3 regions of the Kitasatospora sp. NPDC058032 genome follow, and region 3 is predicted to be linked to each of the others. Evidence: riboswitches for the same ligand, from Rfam matches in the RefSeq annotation. Region 3 holds a riboswitch; each other region holds the start of a gene.
What was found. Region 3 has a riboswitch for thiamine pyrophosphate ahead of thiC (phosphomethylpyrimidine synthase ThiC). Riboswitches for the same ligand answer to the same signal wherever they lie in the genome.
Positions count from the first base shown of each region.

Region 1: it holds a riboswitch for thiamine pyrophosphate, as region 3 does, so the genes downstream of both, thiO (glycine oxidase ThiO) here and thiC (phosphomethylpyrimidine synthase ThiC) in region 3, are expected to answer to the same signal.
Region 2: it holds a riboswitch for thiamine pyrophosphate, as region 3 does, so the genes downstream of both, ACFVUH_RS07840 (purine-cytosine permease family protein) here and thiC (phosphomethylpyrimidine synthase ThiC) in region 3, are expected to answer to the same signal.

Region 1 is NZ_JBHVRK010000002.1:434,652-440,532, reverse strand. Features, by position in the region: gene ACFVUH_RS04910 (molybdopterin-dependent oxidoreductase) at 1-231, shown strand, start outside; gene pknB (Stk1 family PASTA domain-containing Ser/Thr kinase) at 290-2,077, opposite strand; gene ACFVUH_RS04900 (thiazole synthase) at 2,217-3,014, opposite strand; gene thiS (sulfur carrier protein ThiS) at 3,018-3,239, opposite strand; gene thiO (glycine oxidase ThiO) at 3,236-4,399, opposite strand; TPP riboswitch at 4,394-4,500, opposite strand; gene ACFVUH_RS04885 (NAD(P)/FAD-dependent oxidoreductase) at 4,608-5,837, shown strand.
Region 2 is NZ_JBHVRK010000004.1:7,052-12,932, reverse strand. Features, by position in the region: gene ACFVUH_RS07850 (hypothetical protein) at 1-367, opposite strand, end outside; gene ACFVUH_RS07845 (glycerophosphodiester phosphodiesterase family protein) at 884-1,714, opposite strand; gene ACFVUH_RS07840 (purine-cytosine permease family protein) at 1,847-3,313, opposite strand; TPP riboswitch at 3,307-3,454, opposite strand; gene ACFVUH_RS07835 (S1C family serine protease) at 3,637-5,367, shown strand; tRNA gene ACFVUH_RS07830 (tRNA-Ser) at 5,434-5,521, shown strand; gene ACFVUH_RS07825 (DUF3987 domain-containing protein) at 5,660-5,881, opposite strand, start outside.
Region 3 is NZ_JBHVRK010000004.1:368,623-374,503, forward strand. Features, by position in the region: gene ACFVUH_RS09490 (glycosyltransferase family A protein) at 1-714, opposite strand, end outside; gene ACFVUH_RS09495 (ketoacyl-ACP synthase III) at 711-1,724, opposite strand; gene ACFVUH_RS09500 (flotillin family protein) at 1,804-3,306, opposite strand; gene ACFVUH_RS09505 (hypothetical protein) at 3,432-3,638, opposite strand; TPP riboswitch at 3,801-3,935, shown strand; gene thiC (phosphomethylpyrimidine synthase ThiC) at 3,931-5,763, shown strand.

The DNA.
Region 1 (5,881 bases), on a different contig from region 3:
GCCACCCACCGCGACGGCGAGGTGCTCACCGCCGAGCACGGTTTCCCGGTCCGGCTGGTCGTCCCGCGGCTGTACGCCTGGAAGGGCCCCAAGTGGGTCCGGGCGGTCGAGTACATGCGGGCCGACCGGCGCGGCTTCTGGGAGGAGCGCGGCTACCACAACCGGGCCGACCCGTGGCGGGAGCAGCGCTACTCCCACCAGGAGGAGCCGGGCGACGGCCCGCTGCGCTGAGCCGGCGGGCGGCGGATCCCGCGGGCGGCGGATCCCGTGGGAACGCCCGCGGGAACGCCTACAGGAACGGGAAGTTGACCGTGACCACGGTGCGCTGCGGGCGGCGCTCGCCCGCCGCCGGGGACTGGCCGGTCACCTTGCCGGTGCCGAACAGGTTGACCCCGCTGCTCTGCATCGTGAATCCGGCCGCCTGGAGCGCCTTCTCGGCGGCCTCCTTGGACATCCCGGTGACGTCCGGGACCGGCACCATGCCCTTGCTGACCACCAGCGCGACCACCGTGTTCTCCGGCACCTGCTGGCCGGCCGCCGGCGAACTGCTGATCACCGAGCCCTCCGGGACGGTGTCGTTGTACGTCTCGGTCACCGTGCCGGCGGTCAGCTGCGCCCCGGTCAGCGTCGAGGAGGCCTGTGCGGACGGGCGGCCGACCACGTCCGGGACGGCGATCCGCTTGGGCCCGCGCGAGACGGTGAGGGTGATCGCGTCGCTCTTCCTGGTCCGGGTGCCCACCCCGGGGGCGGCGGCCATCACCTGGCCGACCGGGACGGACTCGCTGTACACCTCGGAGACCCGCCCGTGCATGCCCGCGGCGTCCAGGATCCGCTCCGCCTCGGTCCGGTCCTTGCCGAGCACGCCCGGCACCGTGCCGTACACCGCGCCGGAGATCGTGTAGGTGGCGCCGCCGACCAGCAGGACCAGGGCGGCGACCACGGCCGTCCAGATCAGCGGCCCGCGCGGCAGCCGGCGGGCGGCGGCGGACCGGGGGCGCCGGGCGCGGCGCGGGGCGCGGGGCGGCGGCGGCTCGTCGTACGGGCGGGGCTCGGTGAGCAGCTGGTCCATGAGGTCCGGCGGCACGTCCAGCACGCTGGTGCGCTCGACCGGGGGCGCCGGCAGCAGCACCGGGGTGAGCACCGAGGTCGCCTCGCCGGTCGGGTAGCGCGGGCTGGGCCGGGTGGAGGCCGGCGGTTCGGCGTCCAGCTGGTCCGGGGTGAGCCCGCGGCGCACCCGCTGGAGCGCGGCGAGCAGCTCGACCGCGTCGTGCGGGCGGTTCGCGCGGTCCCGGGCGCAGGCGCCGGCCACTATGGCGTCCAGCCCGGGCGTCACGCCGGGGACGGCGGCGGACGGCGGCGGGACGTCCTCGTGCAGGTGGCGGTACATCACCTGGACGGGGTTCTCGCCGGTGTGCGGGCGGGCGCCGGTGAGCATCTCGTACAGCAGGATGCCGGCCGCGTAGACGTCCACCCGCTGGTCGGTCTCGGCGCCCGGGCGGATCTGCTCGGGCGCGAGGTAGGAGACGGTGCCGAGCACGGTGCCGGCCGTCGCGGCGGTGGAGGTGGTGGTGCCGTCGGCGGCGTTGAGCACCCGGACCAGGCCGAAGTCGGCGACCTTGACCAGGCCGTCCTCGGTGATCAGCACGTTCTCGGGCTTGACGTCGCGGTGCACCAGTCCGGCCCGGTGGGCGGCGCCGAGGGCGGCGAGCACCGGCTCCAGGATGTCCAGGGCGGCCCGCACGGAGAGCGCGCCGCGGTCGCGCAGCAGGTCGCGCAGGGTGCCGCCGGGCACGTACTCCATGGCGAGGAAGACGTGCGCGCCGTCGGCGCCCTGGTCGAAGACGTTGACCACGTTGGGGTGGGCGAGCCGGGCGACGGCCTTGGCCTCGCGGATGAAGCGGGTGGTGAACGCGGTGTCGCCGGCCAGCGAGGGGTGCATCACCTTGAGCGCCACGACCCGGTCGAGCCGGGTGTCGGTGCCCTGGTAGACGGTGGACATGCCGCCGGTGGCGATCCGCCGCTCGACCCGGTACCGGCCGTCGAGCAGGGTACCGATCAGGGGGTCGCGCAATGCCATGTCCACCCGGCGAGTCTAGGACGTGGGGGTCCGCCGGCCCCGGGAGACACCGCTCCCGGGGCCGCTCTGTGCCCGGTTTGTGACACCGGGATGATGATCGTATTGATTATCCGGAATGTCGGGCGCCCGGAACGGACCGTCAGAACGCCGGGTGCTCGCGGGTGTCCAGGTCGGCACGGCCGGCCATCGCGGACGAGGCCTCGGCGTGGAACCGGCGCGGGATCCGGCCCGCCCGGTGGGCCAGCCGGCCCGCCTCGGCGGCGTGCCGCATCGCGTCGGCCATCAGCACCGGGTCCTGGGCGCGGGTGACGGCCGAGGCCAGCATCACCGCGGCGCAGCCCAGCTCCATCGCCAGCGCGACGTCCGAGGCGGTGCCGGCACCGGCGTCCAGGATCACCGGGACGCCCGCGCCCTCCACGATCAGCTGGAAGTTGTGCGGGTTGCGGATGCCCAGACCGGAGCCGATCGGCGAGCCCAGCGGCATGATCGCCGCGCAGCCGACGTCCTCCAGCTTGCGGGCCAGCACCGGGTCGTCGTTGGTGTACGGCAGCACCGTGAAGCCGTCGTCGACCAGGGTCTCGGCGGCGTCCAGCAGCTCGATCGGGTCCGGCAGCAGGGTCCGCTCGTCGGCGATCACCTCCAGCTTCACCCAGTCGGTGCCGAGCGCCTCGCGGGCCAGCCGGGCGGTCAGCACGGCCTCGCCGGCGGTGAAGCAGCCGGCCGTGTTGGGCAGCACCCGGATGCCGTTGCGGCTCAGCACGTCCAGCACCGAACCCTGGGTGCCGGCGTTCACCCGGCGCATCGCCACGGTGGTCAGCTCGGTGCCGGAGACCCGCAGCGCCTGCTCCAGGACCTCCAGGCTGGGGGCGCCGCCGGTGCCCATGATCAGCCGGGAGGAGAAGGACGTCCCGGCGATGGTGAGAAGGTCGTCGGCCATCGGTCAGCCTCCCTGGACGGCGGTGAGGATCTCGATCCGGTCGCCCGCCGACAGCGGCGTGCGCGGCCACTCGGCGCGCGGCACCACGGCCTCGTTCAGGGCGGCGGCGACGCCGGAGTGCGCCTGGCTGAGGGTGGCGACCACCTCGGCGAGGGTGGTCGCGGCGGGCACCTCGCGGGGCTCGCCGTTGACGCTCAGGGGGATGTCGCTGGTGCGGGGGCTCATGCCGGGACCTTCGTGAATCGGGTGGGGGAGAACGGGTGGGCGAGCTCCGGCAGGGTGCCGGTGGCCAGGTAGTCGGCCAGCAGGTCGCCGGTGACGGGCGTCAGCAGGACGCCGTTGCGGTAGTGGCCGGTGGCGGCGACCAGGCCGGGCAGCGCGGTCGGGCCGAGCAGCGGCGCGTTGTCCGGCGAGCCGGGGCGAAGCCCTGCGCCGGTCTCCACCAGTGGCAGTTCGGTGATGCCGGGGACCAGCTCGTGCGCGTCGCGCAGCAGCTCGTACACCCCGCCGGCGGTGACCGTGGTGTCGTGGCCCTGCTCCTCGGTGGTCGCGCCGACCACCAGCTCGCCGTTCTCGCGCGGCACCAGGTAGAGGTGGCCGCCGCGGACCACGGCCCGCACGTTGCGGGAGAGGAAGGGCCGGTACGCCTCGGGCACCCGCAGCCGCAGCACCTGCCCCTTGACCGGGCGGATCGCCGGCAGCACGCCCGGGGGCAGGCCGGGCAGCAGGTGGCTGCGCGAGCCGGCCGCGAGCACGATCCGGTCGGCGGTGACGCTCTCGCCGGTGGCCAGCCGGGCGCCGGTCGCGCGGTCGTGCTCGACCAGCAGCTCGGTGGCCTCGGTGCGGTGCACCACCACGCCGGCCCGCTCGCACGCGTGCAGCAGGGCCTCGGCCAGCCGGCGGCCGTCCACCTGGTGGTCGTCGGTGACGTGCAGGCCGCCGCGCACGCCCGGGGCGAGCATCGGCTCCAGCCGGCGGGCCTCGCGGCCGGTGAGCCACTGCGAGTCCAGGCCGAGCCGCTGGTGGAAGGCGTGCAGCTCGCGCAGTTCCGCGCGGTCGTCGGAGTCGAGGGCGACGGCGAGGGTGCCGCACTGCCGGTAGCCGATGTCCCGGCCGCCGCTCGCCTCGGTGAGTTCGGCGGCGAAGGACGCGTACCGCTCGTTGGAGGCCATCCCGAGGCGCAGCAGCGGCTCCTCGCCGTACTGGAGTTCGGTGACCGGGGCGAGCATGCCCGCCGCGACCTGGGCGGCACCGTGGCCGGGCCAGGGGTCGATCAGCAGGACGCGCAGCCCGCGCTGGGCCGCCCGCCAGGCGACGACGAGGCCGATGATCCCACCGCCGATGACCAGCACCTCGGCATGGGCGCCCCGTACCAGGCGTGTCAAAGCTGCTCTCCCTTCGCCGGTATGACCCGGATCAGGTTCGGACGGTCGCGGGCCGTGCCAGCCCGCCTCTCAGCCCGGTGCGCCGGGCTCCCGTGATGGTGCCCCCACCTTAACTCCGGGGGGTGCGCCCCCTGAAGGTGCCCGCGAGAGGGGGCGGGGAAGGGCCTAGGACCTCGGACCCGGGACCGGGCTCAGTACAGTGACGGGCGTGGCTGAGCTGAACGGAACGGGACAGACGGATCGGGTGGTCGTCGTGGGCGCCGGGCTGGCCGGGGCGCAGTGCGCCGCGGTGCTGCGGCGCGACGGCTGGCAGGGGCGGATCACGCTGGTCGGCGAGGAGCCGCACGCGCCGTACGACCGGCCGCCGCTCTCCAAGGACGTCCTGCTCGGCAAGGCCGACAGCACCGCCCTCGACCTCGACTTCGCTGAGCTCGGCGTCGAAGTGCTCACCGGCCGCCGCGCCACCGGACTCACCGCCGGCGGCCCCGGCGGCGCGGGCCTGCTGCACACCGACGCCGGGGACGAACCGTACGACGCGCTGGTGATCGCCACCGGCGCCGAGCCGCGCGCCCTGCCCGGCGCCGAGCGCGCCCACCTGCTGCACACCCTGGACGACGCGCTGGCGCTGCGCGCCCTGCTCCGCCCCGGCCTGCGCCTGGTGCTGGTCGGCGCGGGCTGGATCGGCGCCGAGGTGGCCACCGCCGCCCGGGCGGCCGGCTGCGAGGTGACCGTCGTCGAAGCAGGCCCGGCACCCGTCCCCGGCGCGCTGCCCGCCGAGGTCGGCCGGGCGATGGCCGCCTGGTACGCCGAGGCCGGGGTGGACCTGCGCTGCGGCACCGGTGTCGCCGCCGTCGAACCGGGCGCGGTGCTGCTCGCCGACGGCTCGCACCTGCCCGCCGACGAGGTCGTGGTCGGCATCGGCGCCCGCCCGGCCACCGGCTGGCTGGCCGGCACCGGGGTCGCCCTGGACGCGGCCGGCGCCGTGCTGGTGGACGAGCGGCTGCGCACCACCGTGCAGGGCGTCCTCGCGGCCGGCGACTGCGTCAGCTACCCCTCGGCGCGCTCCGGCGCCCGGCTGACCGTCCAGCACTGGGACCACGCGCTGCAGTCCGGCGAGGCCGTCGCCGCCACCCTGCTCGGAACGGACGCGCCGCCGTACGACCCGGTGCAGTACTTCTGGTCCGAGCAGTTCGGCCGGATGGCGCAGTACGCGGGACGGCACGGGGCGGGCGACGAGCTGCTGTGGCGCGGCTCGCCGTCGGACGCCGGCTGGTCGGTGCTCTGGCTGCGCGACGGCGCCCTGCGGGCGCTGCTCGCGGTCGACCGGCCGCGCGACCTGACCCAGGGACGGCGGCTGATCGAGCGCGGCGCCGTGCTCGACCCGGCCCGCGCGGCCGACCCGGCGGTCCCGCTGAAGTCGGCCCTGGCCGCCGGGTAGCGCCGGGCGGCGGACCCGGTTGGTGCGCGGCGGGCCGCCGAGGT
Region 2 (5,881 bases), 360 kb from region 3:
CGGTCCGCCGGGCGTGCCGGGCGCGGGCCGGCAGCGCCGCCCACACGGTCACCTCGCCGGGGGCGTCGCGCACGCCCCAGTCGCTGGCCAGCTGGTCCACGATGCTCAGCCCGCGGCCGCCGTGCGAGGTCAGCGAGGGGCTGGACGGCGACGGCCGGGTCTGCGCCCCGCCGTCGGTGACCTCCAGGGTGAGCACGCCGTCGGCGTGCATCTGCCAGCGCACCAGGACGCCGCCGGCGTCCTCGCCGGCCTCGCCCGCCGCGGCGGCCTGCTTGCTGCTCCCGCCGGTCCGGGCCGGTCCGCCGACCAACAGCGGTTCGACGGCCCCGGAGCGGGCGCCCCGGCCGAGCGCGGGCAGCGGGCCCAACGGTCGGGCGTAGCGACAAGCGTTGCTCAAAAGTTCGGAAAGGATCAGAACCGCATCATCAATGACCGGTTCCGGTATCTCGCGGTCTCCCAGATCTCGACGCAGCCGGCGCCGTGCGACCCCGACACTCGCTGGGCCGTGCGGCACTGCCATGGTCGATGAAGTCGGCACTTCACGCGCCACCATCAACGCCACCCCCGGACCTCCTTCAGCGTATGCCGAGGGATGGATGCCCCTTGGCAATACGTCGGAAACGACCGTGCGGCGATCCCTCGCGCACATTTGACGGCCGTCCACCGTCGGTGCGCGAGAGGTGATTCGACGCTCACCCTGCGTCGTGAAACTGTATGAATTGCGGCAGAAATCGTCGCCGAAAGGTTTGAGTCCCTACCAAGCCGATCAACGGCCGATGGTGGTTGAACGGTTCACCACAGCGGTACCACGTACCCCGCGATTACCACCGGGTCTGCCGGCGGGTCCGGCGACGGCTCCGGGCGACGGCTCCGGTGTCCGGGCTCAGCGGCCGAGCTGGGCCAGGACCTCCGCCGGGCGGTTGGTGATGATCGCCGACACCCCGAGCTCCAGGCAGAGCTCGACGTCGGCCGGCTCGTCCACGGTCCACACGTGCACCTGGTGGCCCAGCTCGCGCAGCCTGGTCACCAACCCCGGCCGGGCCCGCACCAGCTCGATGCCGGGACCGGCGATCCGCGCCCCGCCCGGCAGCGGCGCGCCCGGGCGCAGCCGTCCGCGCAGCACCAGGCCGCGCTCGAACAGGAACACCCGCGGGTACTGCGGCGCGGCCGCCGCCACCCGGGCCAGCGCGAGCGAGGAGAAGCTCATGATCCGGGCGTTGACGCCGTGGCCGCCCGCGCCGCCACCGCCCGCGCCACCGCCACCGCCCGCGCCGCCGATCCCGAACCGGTCCAGCACCCGCAGCAGCTCGGACTCCACCCGGCCGCGGAACCGCACCGGGTGCTTGGTCTCGATCGCGAGGTCCACCGGACGCCCGCAGTCCACCACCAGCTCCAGCAGGCTCTCCAGCCGCAGCACCCCGCGCAGCTCCGGGTCCTCGCTCGGCCGGCCGGTCTTCCAGGCGCCGAAGTCGTGCGCCTCCAGCTCGGCCAGGGTCATCGCGGACACCGTGCCCCGGCCGTCCGAGACCCGGCCGATCCGCCGGTCGTGCACGCAGACCAGCTGCCCGTCGGCGGTCACCCGCACGTCGCACTCCAGGGCGTCCGCCCCCTCGGTGAGCGCCTGGCGGTAGGCGGCGAGGGTGTGCTCGGGAAGGGCGTACGAGGAACCGCGGTGGGCGATCACCTGGACGGGCGGTGCGGTGCGGGCCGTCACGGGCGAGACATCAGGGCTGGTCACGCCGTACACGATAGGCCGCGCAAGTGAAGCGGAGGCGAAGACGGTCCCAACCCGGGGGGGCCGTCTTCGCCTCCGTGTCCGCCTCCGCCTCGGCGCCCGCGGAGCGGGTCAGCGCGCGACGGCGCCGCGGGCCCGGGTGAGCGGGGTGAGCGCCCAGGTGGCCAGGGCCGGCACCAGGAAGCCGAACAGCGAGGCCGAGGTCCACTCCTGCGGGGTGAAGTGCAGCGCCTCCTGCGCGGAGGTCCAGAGGTCCGTCCACCAGCCGGCCACCGCGGTCGGCGCGATCAGCTGGTAGGTGGCGAAGCCCAGCGCCCACGGCAGCAGCATCAGCCAGCGGGACGGCGCGTCGGCGGAGAGGTCCCAGCCGCGCCGCCCGGCGCCGAGGAAGTAGTCGACCGCCAGCACCGCGAACATCGGCACGAAGACCGAGCCGATCAGCCCCAGGAAGGCGTAGTAGGAGTCGGTGAACGCGGTGATCTGCAGCGCGAGCACGGTGATCAGCACACCGGTGCCGCCCGTCAGCACCCGGCGGTCGACCTTCGGCAGCAGGTTGTGGATCGACATCGCGGTCGAGTAGACGTTGGCGAAGGACTGGTCGGTCTCGCGCAGCACCAGCACCAGCAGGAACAGCCAGCCGGCCCAGACGCCCAGGAAGGAGTCGAAGATCCGCTCCGGGTTCCCGTCCGCCTGCAGCAGCGCCATCAGCCCGAGCACGTAGCACCAGACCTGCGCCATCGTGTAGCCGGAGAAGCTGCCCCAGAACGCCGAGCGCGGGGTGCGCGAGTGCCGGGTGTAGTCGGCGGCGAGCGGTACGAAGGAGATCGACACCGCGATCATCGAGTCCGTCGCCCGCAGGAAGCCGTGCCAGTTGCCGGCACCCGGGTCCGGCACGCCGTGCCGGCCGAGCTGGACGGTGAAGTACACCATCGCGACCGCCACCGCGGCGGCGACGAAGCGGCGCAGCACCGCGATGGCGCCGAGCGGCCAGATGGTCAGCGCGGTGGTCAGCGCGCCGGCCAGCACCACGAAGACCCAGCGGTAGCCCTCGGTGCCGGTCACGGTCTGCGCGCCGAGCGCGATCGTCAGCAGCTCGTAGACGCCCCAGCCGATGCACTGGACGATGTTGAGCACCGTCGGCACGTAGGACAGCCGGGTGCCGAACAGGCCGCGCAGGTTCGCCATGGCGGGCGCGCCGGTCCGCGCGCCGATCAGCGCGGCCACACCGAGCATCGCGGTGCCGACCACGGTGCCGGCCACGATCGCGGTCACCGCGGCGGCCAGCGACAGCTCCTCGCCCTCGGCGCCGAGCACGGTCGCGGCGGTGGTGAAGCCGATCAGCGAGACGCCGAGGTTCATCCAGAGCGCGAAGTGGTCGCGGAAGCCGAGCGTGCGGGGCGGCTCGGTGTCCAGCACCAGCGGCGCCTCGGTGCGGGCCGGGGGCTCCAGGACGGCGGTGGCCGTCCGCGCGGTGTCCCCGTCGGGGGAACCGGGAGCGGTGCCCGCGGCGTCCTGCGGCGGGGGGACGTTCCGGGACGCGGGCGCGCCGGAGGACGAGGATGACGAAGCGGACGGCATGGCCGATTTCTCCCTACGCCGGCATTACCCGGACAGGTTCCGGCGGTCTGCGCCCCCTCGACAGCCGCCCACGAGCTCCGTGGCGTACGGTCGACCGGCGCACTCTCAGCCTGGTCGGTCCAAGCTCCCGCGTGTCAGTTCGGAGCGACAGGCTAGTCGCCGTCGGGGGGAACGCCAAGACGGGTCGTGTCGGGTACGGCGCTTCGGCGGCCGTCTGGCCCGGCTAAGGATTCTTATGAGTTCTTCAGAAGGGTCCTTACGGCAATCGAATCGGGTGTGCGAAAAACTATGGTTGTTGGTCCTGTCAGCTATGGAGGTCGTCCGTGAGCACCGAGCGCGAGGTTGGGTCCACCGGGCCGCAGGGGGAGCAGCCCTCCGGCGGCCAGGGGGTGGTGGGTTCCGCTTCTGACGGTCCGGCGTTGCCGTCTGCGGCCGGCCCCGCCCCCGCTTCTGCACCGACGCCCGCAGTCGACCAGCCGCCCCAGCCGCCCGCCGAGGGGGGCTCCGGCGGGTTCACGCCCACGCTGGCGTTCGGCAAGGTCGGCGCCCCGGAGGCACCCGCCGCGCCGGCCCCGGCCGCCGAGCCCGGGTACCTGGACGCGCCGCCGCCGGTCCTGCCGCCCGCCGCCCCCGCGGCCCCGGCCGCGCAGGCCCCCGCCCCGTACGGCGACAACCCGTACGCCACCCCGGCCCCGGGCACGCCGGTGCCCCCGGCGCCCGTCGCGCACGACCCGTTCGCCGCCCCAGGCGCCCCGCAGGCCCCTGGCGCGACCGGCCAGCACCACCACCCGTTCGGCGCCGGCCAGCCGCTCGGCGGCTGGGGCACCGCCCACGACATCACCCCGGGCGCGCCCGGGGCCCCCGGTGGTCCCGGCGGCCCGCTCGGCTACCCGGGCGAGTACCCCGGCGCGCCGGTCCCCGGCGGCCCGCGCAAGAAGCGCGGCGGCCTGATCGCCCTGGTCGCGGCCGTCGCCCTGGTGGCCGGCGTGGCCGGCGGCGCGGTCGGCGTGTCCGTCGCCGACCGCGACGGCAAATCGGTGAGCGCCAAGGCCGACCGCAGCTCCACCACCGTCCAGGCCAACAACACCCAGAAGAACGAGCCCGCCCCGGGCTCGGTCGCCGGCATCGCGCAGAAGGCGCTGCCCAGCGTCGTCACCATCAAGGCCCAGGGCAACGGCGAGTCCGGCACCGGCACCGGCTTCGTCTTCGACACCGAGGGCCACATCCTCACCAACAACCACGTGGTCGCGCCCGCCTCCAGCGGCGGCAAGCTGACCGTCAAGTTCGCCGACGGCAGCTCCTACGGCGCCTCCGTGCTGGGCCGCGCCGAGGGCTACGACGTCGCCGTCATCAAGCTCGACAACCCGCCCAAGGAGAAGCTGACGCCGCTTCCGCTGGCCGACTCCGACAAGGTCAACGTCGGCGACTCCACCATCGCCATCGGTGCCCCGTACGGCCTGGAGTCCACCGTCACCACCGGCATCGTCAGTGCCAAGGACCGCCCGGTCGCCTCCGGCGACGAGACCGGCGCGCAGGCCTCCTACATGAACGCGCTGCAGACCGACGCCTCCATCAACCCCGGCAACTCCGGCGGCCCGCTGCTGGACTCCGCCGGCGGCGTGATCGGCATCAACTCGGCGATCCAGTCCAACGCCTCCAGCAACGGCCGGGCCGGCTCCATCGGCCTCGGCTTCGCGATCCCGATCAACCAGGCCAAGTGGGTGGCCGACACCCTGATCAAGACCGGCAAGCCGGTCTACGCCAAGCTCGACGTCCTGCGCAACGACGACTACAAGGGCGACGGCGCGCAGATCCAGACCCGCGACGTCCAGGGCCAGCCGGCCGTCACCCCGGGCGGCGCCGCCGACCAGGCCGGCCTCAAGCCGGGCGACGTCATCACCAAGCTCGGCGGCAGCCCGATCGAGAACGGCCCCGCCCTGGTCAGCAAGATCTGGACGCACAAGCCGGGCGAGACCGTGGACGTCGAGTACACCCGCAACGGCCAGACCGCCACCACCAAGGTCACCCTCGGCAGCCGCGTCGGCGACAACTGACCCCCGACCCGCCCCGGAAACCCTGTGCACCGAACCCCGCCGGACCCGTTAGGCTGACCTCCGCCTGGAGAGCTGCCCGAGCGGCCTAAGGGAACAGTCTTGAAAACTGTCGTGCGGTGACCCCGTACCGTGGGTTCGAATCCCACGCTCTCCGCTGTTGGAGAACGCCCAGATCAGGGCGGGTATCGACTTCAGGCCGATACCCGCCCTTTTCGATCCCGTCCCGGGCTGTCCCACCCGGATGCCCCTCCGGACCACCCTGTGTGGAACACCTGTGGAACGGATCCGGGCCCTACGAGGAGGGCTCCTCGCCGTCGAGGAACCGCTCGATCAGGCCATTCGCGCGCTCCTGCCGCCCGTTGATGACCTTCGCGTAGAACCGGAGCAGGACCGCCACGCTGTGCCCCGCCCGCCGGGCCACCTCGGTCTGGTCCACCCCGGCCGCCAGCCAGCCGGAGACAGCGGTGTGCCGGCAGGAGTACGGCACCTCGGCGAGCTTGGTCTTCACTTCCCT
Region 3 (5,881 bases):
GGCACCGCGCTCCAGGTACCAGCGGGCGGTGCCGACCACCCCGTACGCGCGGATCCGCCGGGTCGAGTTCTGCACCACCATGTCGCGGCGGTGGACGATCGCGGTGGTGTGCCGGCGGACCCGGTTGATGAACGTCCGGTCGGTCGGCGAGGGCCGGCGCGGCATGCCGCCGACCGCCTGGTACAGCTCGGCGGTGATCGCCATGTTGTTGCCCGCGTGCATCCGGTACCGGGTGAGGTAGCCGTGCCGGCGCCGGTGCGCGGGCCGGATCCGGCCGAAGAACGCGCCGAGCGCGACCAGCACCAGGAAGACGGCGCGCCCGGCGGGCCCGTGCTCGTCCCGGCGGGCGGTGACCCGGCCGCAGACCAGTCCGCCGCCGCCGAGCATCGCGGCCCGGGCGGCGGCCGTCCAGCCGGGCTCGGGCAGGCAGTCGGCGTCGGTGCGGGCGAGCAGGGTGGCGCCGTGCGCGATGGCGTGCCGGAACGCGGTGTCGACGGCGGAGCCGACGCCCTTCTCCGGCTCGATCAGCACCTCGACCGGGAACGGCGCGCGGGCGGCGAAGGCACGGACGGCCGCCACGGTGCCGTCGGTGGAGCCGTTGTCGGCGACCAGCAGGGTGAAGTCCCGGTCCCGCTGGGCGGCGAGGGCGGCCAGGGTGCCGCCGATCCGGGCCTCCTCCCGGTAGGCGGGGACGACCACCCACAGCGCGGTCACGACGCCTCCCAGACCATCGTCATCAGGCTGACGCCGCCGCCGAGGCCGAGCATCAGAACCTTGTCTCCGGGCGTCAACTCCCCGCGTATTCGTTCGAGTTGGATGCCTATCGTGGCGCTGGCGACATTGCCGAGCTCGGGCACGGTGACCACCAGCTTCTCCTCCGGGACCCCGGTGGCCTCGACGAACCGCTCCAGGTAGGGCACGGTCACCTGGTGCACCAGCACCCGGGCGTAGTCGTCCCAGCCGAGGCCGGTGCGGGCGGCCACCCGGGCCAGGATGTCCAGCCCGATCTTCTCGAAGACCCCGCGCAACTCCTTTCCACCGCCCCGGAAGTAGCTGTACTCGTCGCCGCGCGGGTGGCGCGAGCCGCCGCCGGGGATGCCGCCGATCCGCCAGTGCTCGGAGGCGGTCTCGGTCTCGACGTCCAGGATGCCGCCGCGCTCGACCGCCTCGACGACCACGGCGGCGCCCGCGTCGCCGAAGGTGTAGCCGGCGAAGCCGTCGCGGAACTCCGCCGCTCCGCCCGGGTCGCGGCGCATCGCCCGGCTGGGCGTCTCGCCGGTGACCACCAGGGCCCGGCGGGCCCGGCCGGCCAGGATCATCGCCCGGGCCAGGTCGATTCCGTTGAGGAAGCTGTTGCAGGCGTTGCTGACGTCGAACGCGTGGGCGCGGGAACCGAGTTCGGCCTGCACGAGGTGCGCGGTGGCGGGCTCGGCGACGTCCCGGGTGGCGGAGGCGAAGAGCAGCAGGTCGACGTCGAGCGGGTGCAGCCCGCGGGCGTCCAGGGCGCGTCGGGCGGCGCCGAGGGCCAGCGTGGAGGCGTACTCGCCGTCGGCGGCGAAGTGCCGGGTGAGGATGCCGGTGGCCTTCTCCAGGGTCCGCTCCGGCAGGTTCAGCCGGCCGCCGGCGGTGATCTCGTCCTGGAGCTGCCGGGAGGTCAGTCGGCGGGCGGGGAGCTGGGCTCCGGCGGCGGTGATGCCGATCCGCGCGATGGCTGCTGGTTGCATGGCCCCATCGTCCGGCGCGCCCGGCCGCGCCCGCCTGAGTACGGGTACTCAGGCGGGCGGGACCGGGCTACCCAACCGCTCAGTCCTCCTCGGGGACCGCGTCCACCGGCACCGCGTCCGCCGGCACGGGCACCGCGTCCACCGGAACCGGGACGGCCGTCGGGGCGGCGGTCGCCGGGGCGGCGGCGCCGTCCGGGCCGACGGTGGACAACAGCTGGCGGGCCAGCCCGAGCCCGGTGCCGCCCATCGCCAGCGCCTTGGCGAACAACTCGCCCATCCCGTCGGCCCCGTTGAGCAGCACCATGTGCTCGACGTTGCCGAAGGACTCCGCGGCGGCCCGCACGATCTGCGGCCACTGCTCCGCCAACTCCTGTGCCACCACCGCGTCCTGGTTCTCGGCGAGGGCGGTGGCGCGGGCCTTGATGCCCTCCGCCCGGGCCAGCCCGATCGCCCGCGCCGCCGAGGCGTCGGCCAGACCGCGCGCCTCGGCGGCGGACGCCTCCGCCTGTCCGGTCGCCGTGGTCGCCTCCGCCTGAGCCAGCCCGCGCACCCGGGTGGCCTCGGCGTCCGCCTCGGCCGCGACCCGCACCCGGCTGGCCTCGGCGGCCGCCGCCAGCTCGGTCTCCCGGGCCTGCGCCTGCGCGGCCGAGATCCGCGCGTCGCGGGCCGCCTCCGCGCTGGTGCGGGTGTCGTACGCGCGGGCGTCGGCGGGCTTGCGCACGTCGATCTGCAGCTGCTGCTCCTTGCGCTGCGCCTCCAACTCGGCGACCCGGGTCTCCTCGACCACCACCTGCTGCCGGGCGGCGGCGTCGGCCAGCGGTCCGGCCTGCCGGGCGCGGGCGGTGGCGGTGTCCATCTCGGCCTGGTACGAGGACTGCTGGATCTCGCTGTTGCGGGTCGCCTCGGCCTTGCGGGCGGCCGCCTCCTGCTCGGCCTCGGTGGCCAGCCGGTCCGCCTCGGCCTGGGCGATCCTGGCGTCCCGCTGGACGGCGGCGGCGTGCGGGATGGCGAGGTTCTTGATGTAGCCGGTCGGGTCGATGATCTCCTGGATCTGCAGGGTGTCGATGATCAGCCCGAGCTTCTCCATCTCCAGCCCGGAGGCGGCCCGGGTCTCGCCGGTGAGCCGCTCGCGGTCGCGGATCATGTCCTCGACGGTGAGCCCGCCGACGATCGAGCGCAGGTGGCCGGCGAAGACGTTGTGCACGCGCTGGCTGATCAGTTTCTGCTGGTCCAGGAAGCGGCGGGCGGCGTTGGCGATCGAGACCTCGTCGTCGCCGACCTTGAAGATCACCACGCCCTTCACCCGGACCGGGATGCCCTGCGTGGTGACGCACTCGACGTTCAGTTCCGCCTCGTTGAGGTCCAGCGAGAGCCGCCGGACCCCCTGCAGGCCGGGGGTGACGAGGGTGCCGCGCCCGGTGACGATCCGGAAGCCCAGACCGTCGCCGACCCCCTCGGTGCGGTGCCGGGAACCGGAGATGATGAGCGCCTCGTTCGGCTCGGCCACCCGCCACATGAGTTTGAAGAGCGTGATTCCGGTGATCAGTGCCGCGACGGCTGCCCCGGCGATGATGAGTCCCATGGTTCAACTCCCCCTTCGAGCGCAGGAGATGCGCCGAATCGGATTGTCCGCCCCGGCCGATCCGGAGGAAAGGGACGTGACATGACCGACCGTCACAAGGTCGTCACCGGGGGGTCATCGGCGTGTCACGGCCCGATCGGCGCCACGTACACCGTCCTCGGCGGCTGGTACTCGATCACCACCACCGGCGTGCCGACCGTCAGCCGCTCGCCCGGCACCGCCAGGTAGGCGAGGAACGCCTCGGTGCCCTGACGCTCCGGCACGTGCACCATCACCTCACCGACCAGCCCCGCGCCAACCGCCCCGGTGACCCGCCCCGTGCTCCCGACCACGCCGGCCTCCTCGCCTCGTCCGCTACGGAGCCAGTCTGCCCGCAGCGGCGGCTCCGCGCCCCCCGTTCACCGTCCGGACCTCGACGTTCCCCCTCCCGGACCCGCTCTGGACCTCCGGCGATCGGCTCGCTACGGTGTTGGACGTCATGCGCGGGCAACACCGCCTGCGGACGCGGGAGCTCGGAGCACCGGGCTGAGAGGGCGCTGAACGGGACGTCGACGGACGGACCGGCGGCTGCGTCGACCGCAGGAACCTGACCGGGTAATGCCGGCGTAGGGAGTTTGAGGTCCGATGACCACCTTTGAGGCACAGCCGCAGTCTGCCCGGCCCCAGTCCGGCCCCGGGGACGCCGTCACCAGCGCGGGCAGCGGCTACCCGGCCCCGGCCTGGCGCAAGGCCCACCGCGAGGGGTCCCGCCCCGACCTGCGCGTGCCGTACCGCGAGGTCGTGCTCACCAACGGGAAGACCGTCCCGCTGTACGACACCTCCGGGCCGTACACCGACCCGGACCACGAGCCGGACGTGCGGCGCGGCCTGCCCGCCCTGCGCGACGCCTGGATCCGCCGGCGCGGCGACGTCGAGGAGTACGACGGCCGCGAGGCGCGCCCCGAGGACGACGGCATCCGCCACACCTCGCCGCGGGGCGGCGACCTGCGCAACCTCGACGCGGTCTTCCCCGGCCGACCGCGCCGCCCGCTGCGCGGCCGCGACGGAGCCGCGGTCACCCAGCTCGGGTACGCCAAGCGCGGCGTCGTCACACCCGAGATGGAGTTCGTCGCCCTGCGCGAGGGCCTGGCGCCCGAGTTCGTCCGCGACGAGGTCGCCCGTGGCCGCGCCGTCATCCCGGTCAACGTGAACCACCCCGAGGTCGAGCCGGCGATCATCGGCACCAACTTCCTGGTGAAGATCAACGCCAACATCGGCAACTCCGCCGTCACCTCCTCGATCGAGGAGGAGGTGGAGAAGATGACCTGGGCCACCCGCTGGGGCGCCGACACCGTCATGGACCTCTCCACCGGCCGCAACATCCACACCACCCGCGAGTGGATCCTGCGCAACTCCCCCGTGCCGATCGGCACCGTGCCGCTCTACCAGGCGCTGGAGAAGGTCGACGGCAAGGCCGAGGAGCTGAGCTGGGAGGTCTACCGCGACACGATCATCGAGCAGTGCGAGCAGGGCGTCGACTACATGACCGTGCACGCCGGCGTGCTGCTGCGCTACGTGCCGCTGACCGCCCGCCGCAAGACCGGCATCGTCTCGCGCGGCGGCTCGATCATGGCCGCCTGGTGCCTGGCGCACCACCGGGAGAACTTCCTCTACACCAACTTCGAGGAACTCTGCGACATCCTCGCCCGCTACGACGTCACCTTCTCGCTCGGTGACGGCCTGCGCCCCGGCTCGATCGCCGACGCCAACGACGAGGCCCAGTTCGCCGAACTGCAGACCCTCGGCGAGCTGGGCCGGATCGCCCGCGCCAGGGACGTGCAGGTGATGATCGAGGGCCCGGGCCACGTCCCGATGCACAAGATCAAGGAGAACATGGATCTCCAGAAGGAGATCTGCGACGAGGCCCCCTTCTACACCCTGGGCCCGCTCACCACCGACGTAGCGCCCGGCTACGACCACATCACCTCGGGCATCGGCGCCGCGATGATCGCCTGGTGGGGCACCGCGATGCTCTGTTACGTCACCCCCAAGGAGCACCTGGGCCTGCCCAACCGCGACGACGTGAAGACCGGCGTCATCACCTACAAGATCGCCGCCCACGCCGCCGACCTCGCCAAGGGTCACCCCGGCGCCCAGGCCTGGGACGACGCCCTCTCCGACGCCCGCTTCGAGTTCCGCTGGGAGGACCAGTTCAACCTGGCCCTCGACCCGGAGACGGCCCGCGCCTTCCACGACGAGACCCTCCCCGCCGAGCCCGCCAAGACCGCCCACTTCTGCTCGATGTGCGGCCCGAAGTTCTGCTCGATGAAGATCAGTCAAAAGATCCGTGACGAGCACGGCGACGGTTCCTCCGCGGTCCAGAGCGACTTCGACGCCGAGGCCCTGGCGGGCATGGCTGAGAAGTCCGCCGAGTTCGCGGCCCAGGGCAACAAGGTCTACCTCCCGCTGGCGGACTGACGCACGCACGCGGTCGTGGCAGACGCCGCTCCCGGAGGCTGACCTTCGGGGGCGGCGTCCGGTGTTCTCCGGCTCGGTCCTGGTCGGACGCTGCTATATTCAAAGGTGTTGTTGGCCT